3 regions of the Geodermatophilus sp. Leaf369 genome follow, and region 3 is predicted to be linked to each of the others. Evidence: riboswitches for the same ligand, from Rfam matches in the RefSeq annotation. Region 3 holds a riboswitch; each other region holds the start of a gene.

Region 1 (5,357 bases), 130 kb from region 3:
GGCGGGCGGCGGCGAAGGTCGTCGTCCGCCGCAGCCGGAAGCCCAGCGACTCGTACAGCCCGATCGCCCCGGTGTTGCTGGCTGCCGCGTGCAGGAACGGGGTCTCGCCGCGGGCCCGGATGCCGTGCGCCACGGCGTGCACCAGCCGGGTGCCCAGGCCCTGGCCGCGGTGGTCGGGGTCGGTGCACACCGCGCTGATCTCGGTCCAGCCGGGCGGGTGCAGTCGCTCCCCGGCCATCGCCACCAGCGCACCGCCGCGGCGGATGCCCAGGTAGGTGCCCATGGTGTGGGTGCGCGGCAGGAACGGGCCCGGCCGGGTGCGCTCGACCAACGCCAGCATCTCCGGGACGTCGGCGTCGCCCAGCAGCACCGCCTCCTCGTCGGGGGCGGCCACCACCCCGGCGTCCACGAGCTGGACCCCGGGCACCGAGTACACCGTCGCCCAGTCCGCCGGCGGCGGACTCGTGGCACCGGCGAGAGGGACGACGCCACCCGGGCCGACCAGCGCCGCGGCGTCCGCCCAGTCCTGGTCCGTGGTGTCCGCGGGCATCGCCAGGAACGGCGAGACGTCGGTCGGGTAGCGCACCACCCGGCCCACCCGCTCGGCGAAGGCGGCGTGCGGCCCGTGCAGGGACGCCCAGGCCGGGGCGTCCAGCACGTGGGTGGTGGTCGTGGTCAGGACGCCACCGCCGACTCCCCGCCGGTGCGGCGCAGCGGCAGGCCGAGGTGCTCGCGCAGCGTGGTGCCCTCGTAGTCGGTGCGGAAGACGCCGCGCTCCTGCAGCAGCGGCACCACCTGGTCGACGAAGGGCCCCAGCCCGCCCGGGGTGATGTGCGGGGCGAGCACGAACCCGTCGCTGGCGTCGGCCTGGACGAACTCGTCGATGGTCGCCGCGACCGTGGCCGGGGTGCCGATGAAGGACTGCCGGCCGGTCACCTCGACGATCAGCTCGCGGGTGGTCAGGCCCTCGGCCTCGGCCGTCGCCCGCCACTCGTTCGCCGTGGCCACCGGGTCGCGGTGCATGCGCACGCTGGCCCGGCCCTTGGCGATGGTGTTCTCCCCGACCAGCGGGTCGACGGCGGGCAGCGGGCCGTCGGGGTCGTGCGCGGACAGGTCGCGGTTCCACAGCTGCTCGAGGAACTTGATCGCCGTCGCGGGGGACACCTGCGCCAGCCGCACCTCCTGGGCGAGCTCGGCGGCCTCGGCCTCGGTGTCGCCGAGCACGAAGGTGGCCGCCGGCATGATCAGCAGCTCCTCGCGGGTGCGACCGAACCGGGGGAGCCGGCCCTTCACGTCGGCGTAGAACGCCTGGCCGGCCTCCAGCGTGCTGTGCCGGGAGAAGATCACGTCCGCGGACGCGGCGGCGAAGTCCCGGCCCTCGTCGGAGTCCCCGGCCTGGAAGACCACCGGCCGGCCCTGCGGGCTGCGGGGGACGTCGAACTGCCCGCTGATGTCGAAGAACCGGTCGCGGTGGGCGAAGGCCCCGGGGTGCGGCTCGGCCAGGAACCGACCGCTCTCCTGGTCGGCCAGCACCTCGTCGCCCCGCCAGGCGTCGAACAGCTCGTGCGCGGTCGCCAGGAAGGACTTCGCCCGGTCGTACCGGTCGTCCTGGGCCAGGAAGCCGCCGCGGCGGAAGTTCTCCCCGGTGAAGGCGTCCCACGAGGTGACCACGTTCCACGCCGCCCGGCCGTCGGAGAGGTGGTCGAGGCTGGCGAACTGCCGGGCCACCTCGTAGGGCTCGTTGAAGGTGGAGTTGATCGTGCCGGTCAGCCCGATCCGCTCGGTGACCGCGGCCAGCGCCGCCAGCACGGTGAAGGTGTCGGGCCGACCGACGACGTCGAGGTCGTAGATGCGGTCGTTCTGCTCGCGCAGCCGCAGGCCCTCGGCGAGGAACAGGAAGTCCAGCTTCCCGCGCTCGGCGATCTGGGCGAACTCGCGGAAGGACTCGAACTCGACGTGGCTGCCCGAGGCCGGGTCGCTCCACACGGTGGTGTTGTTGACGCCGGGAAAGTGCGCGGCGAGGTGGATCTGCTTGGGCATCGCGGGGCTCCTCAGGCGTGGGCGTAGCGGTTGGCGGGGCGGCCCAGACCGAGCAGCCCGCGCAGGGTGTCGGCCTCGTAGCCGGTGCGGAACAGGCCGCGGCGCTGCAGCTCGGGCACGAGGCCCCGGGTGACCTGGCGCAGGTCGTGCGGCAGGGTCGCCGGCCGCAGCCGGAAGCCGGTGAGCCCGGCCTGCTGCCACTCCGCGAGCAGGTCGGCCAGCTGGGACGGCGTCCCGGTGAACACGTGGGCATCGCTGGTGAACGGGGTGCCGGCGCGCTCGTCGAGGCGGGCCAGCCGCTCGCGGGCGGTGGTCTCGTCGTCGTCCAGCACGACCACGAGGTCGCCGAACACGTGCACGGTCTCCTCGGCGCGGCCGGCCGCGGCCTGCTCCTCGCGGACGGCGGTGACCAGCCGGGCGGCGTCCGCGGCGTCGGTCGGGGTGACGAAGCCGAGGTCGGCGGAGCGGCCGATCAACCGCCACGGCACCTGCGCGTGGCCCAGCGCCGCGACCACGGGCTGGCCCTGCGGCGGCCGCGGGGTGATCGAGGGGCCGCGGACGGAGAAGGACCGCCCCTCGAAGTCCACGTAGTGCAGCTTGTCCACGTCGACGAAGCGGCCGGTGGCGGCGTCCCGGATCTCGGCGTCGTCCTCCCAGCTGTCCCAGAGCCGGCGGAGCACCTCGACGTACTCGGCGGCCTCGTCGAACAGCTCGGTGACCAGCGGCCCGGTGGCCGCGCTCGCCCGGTCGACCGGCGGGAGCTCCCGGCGGCCGAAGTGCCCGGCGGTGTCGGGTCGGGCGGCCACCTGGACGCGGACGCCGGCCCGGCCGGTGCTCACGTAGTCCAGCGTGGCGATCGCCTTGGACAGGTGGAAGGGCTCGGTGTGGGTGACCACGGCGGTCGGCAGGAACCCCAGGTGCCGCGTGGTGGGCGCGACCCGGGAGGCGACGAGCACCGCGTCCAGCCGGCCGCGCACCCGGTCGGTGCGGTCGTCCGGGGTGAACGGGTCGTCGGACTGCAGGTTCAGCGCGTCCTCGATGGTCACCGCGTCGAGGAGGCCGGCCTCGGCCTCGGCGGCGAGGTCGACCCAGTACCCGGCGCGCAGCAGCTCGCGGGGGCGGGCGTCGGGCTCGCGCCAGGCGGCGGGGTGCCAGCCGGCGCCGTCCAGGGCGGCGACCAGGTGGAGGGGGGTGGGGGTCATGTCGTCTCCGGTTCGGCTGGGCGCGCCCCGGGCAGCGGGGGGCGTCCCCCGGCCGGTGGGCGGGCGACGGTCTTCGGTGGCACAGGGCTCTCCTCGTGCGGCGTCCACGCTTGCGGAGGGGTGGCCTCCGCCGGGTCATCACCTGGGGCACCCCGCCGTGAAGGAGGGTTGCCGGTCAGCGAGCCAGGGCTTGTCGCTGACGCTCTCGACCGGCTCCGACGCTAACCACGCCCGGGGCCGCTGTCCACTTTCTCCACCGGACTGGTGGGGAATGCAGTGCGCGGGTGGGCGGGATCGACGGTCTGGGACCGGACTGGCCTCCGATCCGCAGGTCGCAGGCCGGTGAGAACCCCCTCACACAAAGCGCACCGGGTTTGTGGGGATTGCTCACAGGCGTGCACCATGGCGACCGTGCACCGGCCCTTCCTGACGCGCGATCTCGCCGTCGACCACGCCGGCACCGCCAGCTGGCTCTGTCGCTGACCCACCCCGACCGCTGAGGTCGGAGCCCGACCGGTGCGCGTCTGCCACCGCGTCGGGTGCGTGCTGCTGCCCGGCCACCCCACTGCGAGGAACCACGCCCGTGATCGAACTGAACGACGTCCGCAAGGTCTTCCCGGCCGCCCGTGGCGGCCAGGAGGTCGTCGCGCTCGACGGCGTCGACCTGTCCGTCCCCGCCGGGGACTTCGCCGGCGTGGTCGGCCCCTCCGGGTCGGGCAAGAGCACGCTCATCCGGCTGGTGAACCTGCTCGAGCGGCCCACCTCCGGGTCGGTCACCGTCGACGGGCGGGTGCTCACGGACCTCTCCGCCGACGAGGTGCGGAAGGCCCGCACCTCGATCGGGATGGTCTTCCAGCACTTCGAGCTCATGGACTCCCGCACGGCCGCGGAGAACGTCGAGCACCCGCTGGAGCTGGCCGGGGTCGGTCGGGCCGAGCGGCGCCGCCGGTCCGGGGAGCTGCTGGACCTGGTCGGGTTGAGCGAGCGGGCCGCGGCCCGGCCCGGCCAGCTCTCCGGCGGGCAGAAGCAGCGGGTGGCGATCGCCCGCGCCCTTGCTGCCCGGCCCACCGTGCTGCTCTGCGACGAGGCCACCTCGGCCCTGGACCAGACCAGCACCACCGGGGTGCTGGAGCTGCTGCGGCGGGTCCGCGACGAACTCGGCCTCACCGTCCTGCTCATCACCCACGAGATGGCCGTGGTCAAGGCCGTCTGCGACTCCGCGGTGCTGCTGGAGGCCGGTCGGGTGGTCGACGGCGGCCGACTCGACGAGGTGCTGGCCCGGGGCGACTCCCCGCTGGCCGCGGCCCTGCTGCCCGCCCCGGTCGCCGACGAGAGGGAGACCGGCACCCTGGTGCGGGTCACCGTCACCGACGCGACGCCGGAGACCCGGGTGTTCCAGGCCCTGGTCGGCGGGCTCGGGCTCGACGTCGAGGTCGCCGGCGGCTCGGTGGAGACCGTCGCCGGGGGCCGGCACGGTCGCCTGCTGCTGCGGGTCACCGGCACCGACCAGAGCGGCCTGGACACCGCGCTCGAACGGTTGCGCGCCGAGGGCTCCCGGGTCGAGCGCGTCGCGGCCGGAGCGGCCCGATGAGCGACTGGTCCCGCATCTGGCCCCAGCTCCTCGACGCCACCGGCGAGACGCTCTACATGGTCGCCGTCGCCGCCGTCATCACCGTGCTGCTCGGCATCCCGCTGGGCGTACTGCTCACCGTCACCGGGCCCCGCGCGCTGGCCCCGCACCCGGTGCTGAACCGGGTGCTCGGGCTGCTGGTCAACCTGGGCCGCTCGCTGCCGTTCATCATCCTGCTGGTCCTGGTCGCCCCGCTGACCCGCGGCCTGGTCGGCACCACCATCGGCTCCACCGCGGCGATCGTGCCGCTCACCATCGGCGCCGTCCCGTTCCTGGCCCGGCTGGTCGAGACCAGCCTGCGCGAGGTCGCGCACGGCAAGGTCGAGGCCGCCCTGGCGATGGGCGCCCGCCGCCGCGACGTCGTCCGCACCGTGCTGCTGCCCGAGGCGCTGCCCTCGCTCGTCGCCGGCGTCACCGTCACCGTCGTCGCGCTGATCAGCTACTCGGCCATGGCCGGCGCCATCGGCGGCGGCGGCCTCGGCGAC
Region 2 (5,357 bases), on a different contig from region 3:
GGCGACGACGTCCAGACCCAGCCCGGTGGCCAGCCCGACGATGCTGCGCAGCAGCTGGGCCCGGCGCGGTGAGGTGGTGATGGTGGCGATGAAGGAGGAGTCGACCTTCAGGACGTCGGCCGGGAGGGTGTCCAGGCGACTCAGCGAGGAGTAGCCGGTGCCGAAGTCGTCGATCGCGACGACGATGCCCTGGGCGCGCAGGGTGTCCAGCGCGCAGACGGCCTCGGTGGACTCGGCGTCCAGCAGGCTCTCGGTCACCTCGAGCACGGTCTCGGCCGCCGGCCACCCGGTCTCGGCGAGGATCGCGCGCACGCGCTCGGGGTAGCCGGGGTCACACAGCTCCAGGCCGGAGACGTTGACGCCCAGGCGCAGCCGCCGGCCGGTGCGGGCGTACAGGTCGGCGAGCTGCCCGGTGGCGCTGCGCAGCACGTGCTCGCCGAGCGCGCCGATGAGGTGGTGCCGCTCGGCGAGGGCGATGAACTCCTCCGGCGGCACCGGGCCCACCCCGGGCCGGTTCCACCGGGCCAGGGCCTCGACGCCCAGGACAGAGTCGGTGGCCAGCTGCTGGATGGGCTGGAAGTACACGTGCACGTCCCCGGCGCGGACGGCGGCGGCCAGATCGCTCACCAGCTGGGGGACGTCGCCGCCCTCCAGCTCGCAGCGGCCGCGCCCGGCCGCCTTGGCCGCGTAGAGCGCCTGGTCGGCGCGACGCATCAGCTGGGCCGCGCTCTCCCCCGGCACGTGCTGGGCCACCCCCACCGAGAGCCGCAGGTCGGGGTGCCGGGCGCAGACGCCGCGCACCAGGGCGAGGGCCTCGGTGCCGGCCAGGCCCGGGAGCAGCAGCGCGAACTCGTCGCCGCCGTGCCGGGCCAGCACCGCTCCCGCCGGCAGTGCTGCGCTCCACGCCTCGGCGACCTGGCGGAGCACCTGGTCCCCGGCCTCGTGGCCCTGGGTGTCGTTGACCGCCTTGAACCCGTCCAGGTCCAGCAGCGCGGCCGACATCCGGACGTCGCCCCCCGCGTTCGTCAGCAGTTCCTGCATCGCCTGGTCGAAGCCGCGGCGGTTCCTCAGGTCGGTGAGTGGGTCACGACTGGCCCCCGAGGCGCGCAGCACCAGGCTGCGGGTGACCGTGCCCAGCGCGACGACCACCGCCTGGAGGGCCAACGCGGTGGGCAGGGCGACGTCGCCCTGCACGTGGAGGGAGAGTGTCGCGGCCACCAGGGCGCCCACCAGGTAGGCGGTGCCGACGACGAGGCTGAAGAACAGGTAGCCGACCACGACCACGAACGACATCAACGCGGCGACCACCAGCGCACTGGCCGCGTCCGGCGCCAGCACGACGGCGACGGCGATCAGGACCACCGCGGAGCTGATCGCGACGTGGAAGGCCCAGCGCGGCCAGCCCCGCGCCCACCGGTGGACGACGACCGCGCAGGCGAAGGCCGTGGCGGACAGCGTCAGGAGTGCGACCTCCTGGGCGCCGCGGGTGTCCGCGCCCCAGGTGATGAGCAGTCCGGCCAGCCCGCCGACGACGTAGAAGACGGCGATGGTGCCCGCCATCGCCCGGGGCGTGGCGACCTCGGGCGTGCGGAGCAGCTTCACCGACCCATTTCAGCACCGATCCGGTTCCGCGCCGGGGATGTCAGCGCGGTTCCCCCGGCAGGGTGACGACTGTCGCTACAGCACCCGCACGGGCGCGCCCGACAGCCAGGCCGCGACGTCGGCGACGGCGTCGCGCCAGAAGACCTCGTAGGTGCGCTCGGTGACGTAGCCCAGGTGCGGGGTGAGGACGGCGCGGCGCAGCTCGCGCAGCGGGGAGTCCACCGGCAGCGGCTCGGTGTCGTAGACGTCGAGACCGGCGCCGTGGATCGACCCGTCCCGGAGTGCCGCGACGAGGGCGGCCTCGTCGACGATCGGCCCGCGGCTGGTGTTGACCAGGATCGCGGTCGGCTTCATCAGCGCCAGCTCGGGTGCACCGAGGAGCCCACGGGTGCGGTCGGAGAGCTTGAGGTGGATCGAGACGACGTCCGCCGTGCGCAGCAGCTCGTCCCGCTCGACCCGGCGGACGCCGACCTCGGCGGCGCGATCGTCGGTGAGGTTCTGGCTCCACGCGACGACGTTCATGCCGAAGGCCTGCCCGACCCGGGCGACCGCCGAGCCGAGGTTGCCCAGCCCGATGACGCCGAGGGTGGCGCCGGCGAGGTCGCGGCCGACGGTGTGCTGCCAGCCGCCGGCCCGCATCGAGGCGTCCTCGACCGGGACGTTGCGGGCGACGGCGAGGATCAGCGCCCAGGTCATCTCGGCAGTGGCCGGCCCGTGCGCGCCGGTGCCGGTCACCGCGACGCCGAGATCTCTCGCCGCGTCGAGGTCGATGGCGGCGTTGGCCGCGCCGGTGGTGACCAGCAGGCGGAGGTCGGTGAGCCGCTCGAGCACCTCGCGGGGGAAGGCGGTGCGCTCACGCATGGCGACGACGACGTCGAAGCCGCGGAGCCTCGCCACGAGGGCGTCGGGATCAGCGACGTGGTCGGCGAACGCGACCACCTCTGCCTCGACTGGCAGCGTCGACCAGTCGGCGAAGCGGGCGGCGGCGGACTGGTGGTCGTCGAGGAGCGCGATGCGGTGCACGTGCTCCGGTCTACTCCCGGTCAGCCCCAGCTGCCTGCCCGGGCCGCCGCGGTGTTGGGGTCCTCGTCGACCAGCCGCCACCAGTGACCCCCGACCACGGACTCCTCGTCGCCGTCCTCCCCCGGGTCACCCCGGCGGACGGCGACGCCCATCGACGTGACCACCAGTGCCGCGAGCCCGCAGAACAGCCAGACCGTCGCGATCCCGGCCAGCGCGGGCACGAAGCCGCCGACCAGCAGCGGCGTGAGCACGCCGAAGAGCAGCAGGCGGGGCGAGACGGGGTCGTCTGAGGTGCGGTCGTCGGCGGTGCGGTCCACGGGGTCGGCTCCTGTCGGGGTGGTTCCGCTCGCATCGGCTCGTGGCCGGTGGTTGTTGAGGCGGTCTCACCCGTCGGCGGGAGAGCAGGGGCTGGCTCCCTCACCCGGGAGCCGCACGGAGAACGCGGCCCGGTGGCCTTCGTCGGGCAGGTCGAGCAGCAGCAGGTGGTGCCGCCGGTCCAGGTGCGCGACCGGCCCGTGCCGGCGGACGAGGGCAGCCACCCGCGGGGCGTCGTGGGTGCGGACGCGGAGCAGTTGGTCGCCCGCCGCCACGACCGCGGATTCCCGGTCGACGTCCATCACGACGACGATTTCGCGGGTCTGCGCCTCAGCAGACAACCGGACCTGGATGTGGTGCGGACGGTGACCGGGGGCCTGCCGTGCGCAGTCGGCGAACGACGGCAGGTGCCGCGGGACGGCTGTGTACGGCGGCTCGAAGCGGTCGCCGCGGTGGGTGTCATCAGGCATGGGAGCCCTCTCGCCCGGGGGCGCCGTCGGGCGCCCCACCCTTGCCGACCGCGGACGCGGTCGACCCGGTCTTCTCCCGGAGGCACCTTGTGCGGAGCGAGGTTGCCGGGACAGCAAGCCGGGAGGCTGTGCGCTGTCCGCTCTGGACCTGTTTCTCAGCCTAGGACGGGGGTCCGACAGAAACGCACCCTGTGGACAAGATCATCGCGGTGGCCGCCGTTCGCGCGAGGCTGCCGGGCATGACGACACCGCCGCTGCCCACCGTCCCCGTGACCACCGACGCCGAGCTGACCGAGCGCTGGAAGGGACTGCTCACCCTGGGCGGCCAGCCCGTCCGTCGCTCGCTCTTCCTGACGTGGCTGCGAGCCGACGGCACGATGGTCCCGCTGTGCGTCCCGGTCGAGGACCTCGACGCCGAGCCCGACCGACTGGCCATCGGCAACCTGGTCCAGCTGCACGACGTCGTGGCCGAGTCCGAAGGCGCCGACCGCACCGAGCTGCACCTGGCCATGTGCCTGGAACGTCGCGGCCCGGCCGGGCTGTCCCCCGGCGACGACGCGTGGGTGTCCGCGCTGGAGTCGGTGCTGCGCCATCGGGACGGGCTGGACTGCAGCCTGCACGTGGGGAACGGGCACACGGTGGTGGTCGTGATGCCCCGTCGGTCCTGGCCAGCTGCGTGACGCGTGCCTGCCGAGTCGGTCGTGGGCCCGGAGAATGTCGGGATGGCGACCCTGCACCTGACGAACGTCCCGGAGCACGTCGTCGCGGCGTTGGAGGCGATCGCTGCGGCCGAGCAGACGACGGTGAACGCGGTTGCCGTGCGTGAGCTCGCCGCTGTGCCCGAGCCGACCGGGAGCGCCCGCCTGCTGGTGGCGCTGCCGGACACGGGGCTCTCGGCTCAGGTGCTGCTGGGCGCGATCGCCGACGGCCGACGTCCAGCCGGTGAGGGGCTCAGGTCGGCGGAGTGAGGTAGCGCTGGTGGAAGTCCCGGATCCACCGTCCCGGGGTCGTTCCGGCGATGACAGCACCCACCTCCTCCAGGGTCCTCCGCTCGTAGGTGAGTGCGTCCGACAGGAGCTCGCGGTAGCGCACGTCGGCCGAGACGACCGCCGGGTTGGTGGCGGGTGCCAGGACGACGAACCTCGTCGCGGCCACACGGTCCGGGGCGTCGCCGACCATGGACAGGGCCAGCAGGTGGTCCAGCCACAGCTGGCGCAGCGGCAGGGCACGCAGTGCGGGTGCCTCGGGGTCGGTGAAGACCCCGGACTCTCGGGCGACCTCGCCGTACCGGTCCGACCGGGGTGGACCGGGATCCTGGGTCAGGTCTTCGTGGTACTTCACCTCGATGCCCACGCACGTCGGTCGCCCGGCGGCGTCGACGGCCCGAATGGCGACGTCGAACGCCGAGCGGTTCCCCAGGAACCGGTCGTCCCCTCGACCCGGGGACCACTCAAACTCGATCGTCGTCACGGTGCGCACGAGGTCCGGCCACAGCAGGCGGCACACCGACGTCGCCAGGTCCAGGTCGGCGGCCAGCTCGGCGAACAGGTTGAACGCCAACGGCTGCGACGACAGCATGTTCTCGTAGACACGGGGTGCGCTGATCAGGGCACCCGGCCGGGTCCGCGCCCGCTCGACCGCTGCGGCGACTGTTCGGGTGAGGAAGTTGCTCGTCGTGTCCCCGGCCGGCAGCAGCGATCCCAACGGCCGGCCCTGGTGGTCACCGGCTGGCAGGCCGAGGTGTTCGCGCCACCGGGCCTGCCGGAGCCGGAGCTCGCTCTGCCAGGGTCGGTCCGAGGAGACGAGGACGTCGGCTGCTGCCAGCGCCCCGGGGTCGGACGAGGTCATGGACGCACCCTCGCGATCAGTGCGCGGGTCGCATCCGACCCGCGTAGTCGGTGCGCGACGGCGTCCCCGCCGACGCGCTGGATCAGGTCGAGGTCCCCG
Region 3 (5,357 bases):
CCGTCGTGGCCGTACGGGGAGGGGACCACCCGCAGCGGTACCCCGAGGCCGTCGGCCACCCGCTGCTGCTCGGCGACCGGGTAGAGCCGGTCGCTGTCGATGCCACCGACCACCGCGGTCGCGGTGACCCGGGCCAGGGCGGCCTCCACGCCGCCGCGGCCGCGGCCGACGTCCCAGGTGTTCATCGCCTCGGTGAGCACCACGTAGCTGCCGGCGTCGAACCGGGCGGCGAGCTTGGCGGCGTGGTGGTCCAGGTAGCTGGCCACGGCAAACCGCCCGTCGGGCTGGACGACGGTGGAGAACCGGGTCTCCAGCTCCTCGGCGCTGCGGTAGGTCAGGTGCGCGATCCGCCGGGCCGTGCCGAGCCCGGCGACCGGGCCCTCGCCGGCCGCGTAGTCCCCGCCGGCCCACCGCGGGTCGGTGGTGACCGCGGTCTGCTGGGTGGTCTGGGTGCCGATCTGGTCGGCGGTGGCCACCGCGCCCGAGGCCAGGAAGAACAGCCGCTCGACCCGGTTCGGGTGCGCGACCGCCCACTCCAGGGCCCGCATGCCGCCCATCGACCCGCCGATCACGGCCGACCAGCGGTCCACCCCGAGCGCCTCGGCCAGCCGGCGCTCGACGGCGACCTGGTCGGCGATGGTGACCGCGGGGAAGCGCGACCCCCATGGCCGGCCGTCCGGCGCGGTCGACGACGGGCCGGTGGTGCCCTGGCAGCCGCCCAGCACGTTCGCGCAGACGACGAACCGGTCGGCCAGCGGGGCGCCGTCGCCGATCAGGCCGTCCCACCAGCCCGGGGTCGGCTGGCCGGGCCCGGTGGGGCCGACGACGTGGCTGTCCCCGGTGAGTGCGTGCTCGACGAGCACCGCGTTGGACCCGTCGGCGGCGAGGGTCCCCCACGTCTCGTAGGCGACCCGGACGGCGGGCAGGGCGCCCCCGCGCTCCAGGTCCAGCGGGCCCAGGTCCAGGAACTGCCGGTCACCGGACGGGTCGCCCTCGACCCACCCGCCGGACCGGAGGGGGGTCCGGGACGAGGTCTCCCGGACCCCCGTCACCTCAGGCTGCCTTCGCGGCGCGGAAGCCGGCGTCGAGGTCGGCGAGGATGTCCTCGATCCCCTCCAGGCCGACGGCCAGGCGCACCAGGCCCGGGGTGACACCGGTGGTGACCTGCTCCTCCGGGGTCAGCTGCGAGTGCGTGGTGGACGCCGGGTGGATGACCAGGCTGCGCACGTCGCCGATGTTGGCCACGTGGCTGTGCAGCTCCAGGGCCTCCACGAACGCCTTGCCGGCCGCGACGCCCCCGACGATCTCGAAGGCCAGCACGGCACCGGTGCCCAGCGGGGCGTACTTCCTGCCCGCCTCGTACCAGCGCGAGGAGGGCAGCCCGGCGTAGTGCACCGACTCCACCTCCTCGCGGGTCTCCAGCCACTCGGCGACCTTCTGCGCGTTGGCGATGTGCCGCTCCATGCGCAGCGACAGGGTCTCGATGCCCTGCACCACGAGGAAGGCGTTGAACGGCGAAATGGCCGGGCCGAGGTCGCGCAGCAGCTGCACCCGGGCCTTGAGCGCGAACGCCGGTGCACCGAGGTCGGCGTAGACCACGCCGTGGTACGTCGGGTCGGGGGTGGTGAAGCCGGGGTGCTTGCCCGCGGTCCAGTCGAAGTTGCCGCTGTCGACGATCACGCCGGCCACGGCCGTGCCGTGCCCGCCCAGGTACTTCGTCGCCGAGTGCACGACGACGTCGGCGCCGAACTCGATGGGCCGGATCAGGAAGGGGGTGGCGACGGTGTTGTCCACGATCAGCGGGACGCCGTTGCGGTGGGCGACCTCGCTGACCGCGGAGATGTCCAGCACGTCGCCCTTGGGGTTGCCGATCGTCTCGGCGTAGAAGGCCTTGGTGTTGTCCTGGACCAGCGACTGCCAGGCCTGCGGGTCGTCGGGGTCCTCGACGAAGGAGACGGTGATGCCCATCTTCGGCAGCGAGTGGTGCAGCAGGTTGTACGTGCCGCCGTACAGGGAGGCGGAGGCCACGACGTGGTCGCCGGCCTCGGCCAGGTTGAGGATCGACAGCGTCTCCGCAGCCTGCCCCGAGGACACCGCCAGGGCGGCTACGCCGCCCTCCAGGGACGCCACGCGCTGCTCCAGCGCGTCCTGCGTCGGGTTCATGATCCGGGTGTAGATGTTGCCCATCTCGGCGAGGGCGAACAGGTCCGCGGCGTGCTGGCTGTCGCGGAACTGGTAGCTCGTGGTCGCGTAGATGGGCAGTGCGCGGGCGCCGGTGGTGGGGTCGGGGCTCGTGCCGGCGTGGATCTGCCGGGTCTCGAAGCTCCAGCCGCTGGGGTCGGTCATGGCCACGTCCTCCTGTGTCGGGAGGCCCGGGCGAGCGGGCGCTCCGTCGGTTGCGCGGACGGCGGGCGCCGTCCACACCGGCTCTTCCCCTGGAGCACCGCAGACGGAGTAGCGGTTGCCGGGCAGCCAGCCAGGTGCTTGTCGCTGCCTCTCGTGAGCCGTGCCGATCGTAGGACGCCCGGGCGGGGCCTGCACCCGTGGGCTCAGTCCAGGTCGGTCCGGTGCCCCAGGGCCTGCGCGGTGGCGGTGATCTCGGCGTGGTCGACGGCCCGGACGACGACCAGCGGGTGTGCGTCGTCGTCCTCGTGCAGGTGCACCAGGCAGAGCCCGGCGGGGGCGAGCACCGCATCGGCCGCCCGCACCGCGGTGGGCACGTCGCCGTCGGTGTCGGTGACCGGGCCCAGGTCGACCCTGGCGCGGACCACCCGGGGCAGCGCGGCGAGGGCCTCGGCGAGCTCCTCGCCCTGGTCGCCGGGGTCGAGGTAGGCCAGCGCGCCGGCGTCGTCCAGGCCGTCGATCAGCGCGACCCACGGGTCGACGTCGGCCGGGTCGGTGGGGGCCAGCGGGCTGCCGGCCCGGGCCGCCAGGTAGCCGGCGGGGTCGAGCAGCGCCTGCCGGACGGCGGGCCAGAGGTGCTCGTCGTCGTCGAGCAGGGCGCACAGGCGTTCCCAGCGCGCGGCCACGGCGGGGTCGGCGGGTGCGGGCACCCGACCGACGCTAGCCCCCGCCGGGTCAGGCGGGAACGCCCACCGGCGAACCGGCCAGAGCCGCGTACCGGCCGCCGTGGGCGACCAGCTCGTCGTGGCTGCCCTGCTCGACGACCCGGCCGTGGGCCAGCACCGCGATGGTGTCGGCGTCCCGGACGGTGGACAGCCGGTGGGCGATGGTGATCGTCGTCCGGCCGCGGGCGACCTCGTCCAGCGCGGCCTGCACGGCGCGCTCGGTCTCGTTGTCCAGCGCGCTGGTGGCCTCGTCGAGCACCAGCACCCGGGGGTCGCGCAGCAGCGTGCGGGCGATGGCCAGCCGCTGCTTCTCCCCGCCGGAGAACCGGTGCCCGCGAGCGCCGACGAGGGTGTCGTAGCCGTCGGGCAGCGCCGCGATCACTGCGTGCACCTGGGCCCGGCGGGCGGCGTCCTCGATCTCGGCGTCGGTGGCGTCGGGCTTCGCGTACCGGAGGTTCTCCCGGATCGTGGTGTGCAGCAGGTAGGTCTCCTGGCTGACCACGCCGACCACCCGGGCCAGCTCGGCCAGCGACAGGTCGCGGACGTCGACGCCGTCGATGGTCACCCGCCCCGCGGTCACGTCGTTGAGCCGGCTGACCAGCGAGGCCAGCGTGGTCTTGCCCGATCCGGTCTCCCCGACCAGGGCCAGCGTGCTGCCCGCCGGGACGACGAGGTCGACGTCGGTGAGCGCCGGCCGCCCGGGGTCGCCGTAGTGGAAGCCGACGTGCTCCAGCCGGACCTCACCGCGTGCCGCGGCGAGGGTCTGCGGCGTCTCGGGGTCGGCGATGTCCACCGGCAGGTCGAGGTACTCGAACACCCGGCTGAACAGGGCCATCGAGCTGGTCAGCTGCACGCCGACGTCGAGCAGGCCCATGAGCGGGCGGAACAGCGTGCCCTGCAGCGCGGTGAAGGCGACCAGGGTGCCGATCGTCATCCCGCCCGAGGTCGCCGGCAGCCCGGCGAACAGGTAGATCAGCGCGGGGATGCCGGCGAAGACGATGCTCATGGTGGCCATCCGCCAGCGACCGGCGAGCTGGGAGCGCACCTCGAGGGCGACCAGGTCGGCCGAGGTGTCGGCGAAGCGGGCGGACTGTGCCGGACCGGTGCCCAGGGTCTTGCCCAGCTGGACGCCGGAGATAGACAGGCCCTCCTCGACCTGGGTCTGCATGTCGGCCATCCGGCGCTGGCGGGCGGCGGTGACCTCGCGGCGCATCAGCGCGACCCGGCGGGTCAGCCAGATCGCCGGCGGCAGCACGACGAGGGAGAGCAGGGACAGCCGCCAGCTCAGCGCGGCCATCGCGACCGCGGTGCCGACGACGGTGGTGGCGTTGGACGCCAGGCTCGTCGCGGTGGAGGTGACCACCGACTGCATGGAGCCGATGTCGTTGGTCAGCCGGGACTGCACCTCACCGCCGCGGGTGCGGGTGAAGAAGCCCAGCGACTGGCGCTGCAGGTGGCTGAAGACCGACGTCCGCAGGCCGTGCATGACCCGCTGGCCGACGGTGGTGGACATCCAGGTCTGCACCACGCCGAGCAGCGAGGTGGCCGCGGCGACGCCGACCATGCCGGCGACGGCCCAGGCCAGCAGCCGGACGTCCTGCTGGGGTAGTGCGTCGTCGATGACGGTGCGCACGAGGAACGGCGTCGCCAGGGCGATCGCCGAGCTGGCCACGATCAGCGCCATGACGACGCCGACCTGCAGCCGGTAGGGGCGGAAGAGCGACAGCACGCGGCGCAGTCGCACCGGGTTGCGCTCGAGCTGGGTCTTGTCGGCCGGGTCGGGCCGGCCCTCGGGGCGTGGCATCCACGTCCCCCTCTCTGTCGGGTGTTAGTGAGGTTACCTCACGGTGAGGTAGCAACGCGGTGGCCGCTAGCATTCCCGCCGTGCCCCCCTCCCCCGACGACGACCTGGGCGAGCTGATCGTCCGGGCGGCCCGCTCGCTGCGCGGCCGCTGGCGCGAGGTGCTGGAGCCCTGGGACCTCTCCCCGCACCAGGCCCGCGCCCTCGGCGTCGTCGGTCGCGCCGAGGGGCTGCGGCTGTCCGCGCTGGCCGAGGGCCTGCGGATCGCCCCGCGCTCGGCGACCGAGGTGGTCGACGGGCTCGCCGGGCGTGGCCTGGTCGAGCGGGTGCCCGACCCCACCGACCGGCGCGCGGTGCTCGTACAGCTCACCGACGAGGGACGACGGGTGCAGGCCGAGGTGTCCGCCGCCCGCGCCGCGGACGCCCGGGCCGCGCTGGGCCGCATCCCCGCCGACGAGCGGGCCGAGCTCGCCCGGCTGCTGCGCCGC

The links. A riboswitch is a leader RNA that binds a small molecule or an ion and turns the genes downstream of it on or off. The one in region 3 is predicted to bind S-adenosylmethionine.
Positions count from the first base shown of each region.
Region 1: it holds a riboswitch for S-adenosylmethionine, as region 3 does, so the genes downstream of both, ASG36_RS10340 (LLM class flavin-dependent oxidoreductase) here and ASG36_RS10980 (bifunctional o-acetylhomoserine/o-acetylserine sulfhydrylase) in region 3, are expected to answer to the same signal.
Region 2: it holds a riboswitch for S-adenosylmethionine, as region 3 does, so the genes downstream of both, ASG36_RS18515 (hypothetical protein) here and ASG36_RS10980 (bifunctional o-acetylhomoserine/o-acetylserine sulfhydrylase) in region 3, are expected to answer to the same signal.

Region 1 is NZ_LMQA01000002.1:313,571-318,927, forward strand. Features, by position in the region: gene ASG36_RS10330 (GNAT family N-acetyltransferase) at 1-658, opposite strand, end outside; gene ASG36_RS10335 (NtaA/DmoA family FMN-dependent monooxygenase) at 676-2,040, opposite strand; gene ASG36_RS10340 (LLM class flavin-dependent oxidoreductase) at 2,052-3,242, opposite strand; SAM riboswitch class IV at 3,344-3,453, opposite strand; gene ASG36_RS10345 (methionine ABC transporter ATP-binding protein) at 3,826-4,833, shown strand; gene ASG36_RS10350 (methionine ABC transporter permease) at 4,830-5,357, shown strand, end outside.
Region 2 is NZ_LMQA01000004.1:449,884-455,240, forward strand. Features, by position in the region: gene ASG36_RS18500 (bifunctional diguanylate cyclase/phosphodiesterase) at 1-1,602, opposite strand, end outside; gene ASG36_RS18505 (D-2-hydroxyacid dehydrogenase family protein) at 1,678-2,625, opposite strand; gene ASG36_RS18510 (hypothetical protein) at 2,646-2,942, opposite strand; gene ASG36_RS18515 (hypothetical protein) at 3,009-3,410, opposite strand; SAM riboswitch class IV at 3,443-3,559, opposite strand; gene ASG36_RS18520 (hypothetical protein) at 3,650-4,090, shown strand; gene ASG36_RS22065 (antitoxin) at 4,133-4,378, shown strand; gene ASG36_RS18530 (hypothetical protein) at 4,362-5,258, opposite strand; gene ASG36_RS18535 (ATP-binding domain-containing protein) at 5,255-5,357, opposite strand, start outside.
Region 3 is NZ_LMQA01000002.1:442,353-447,709, forward strand. Features, by position in the region: gene ASG36_RS10975 (homoserine O-acetyltransferase) at 1-1,052, opposite strand, end outside; gene ASG36_RS10980 (bifunctional o-acetylhomoserine/o-acetylserine sulfhydrylase) at 1,054-2,346, opposite strand; SAM riboswitch class IV at 2,388-2,505, opposite strand; gene ASG36_RS10985 (hypothetical protein) at 2,550-3,053, opposite strand; gene ASG36_RS10990 (ABC transporter ATP-binding protein) at 3,079-4,872, opposite strand; gene ASG36_RS10995 (MarR family winged helix-turn-helix transcriptional regulator) at 4,953-5,357, shown strand, end outside.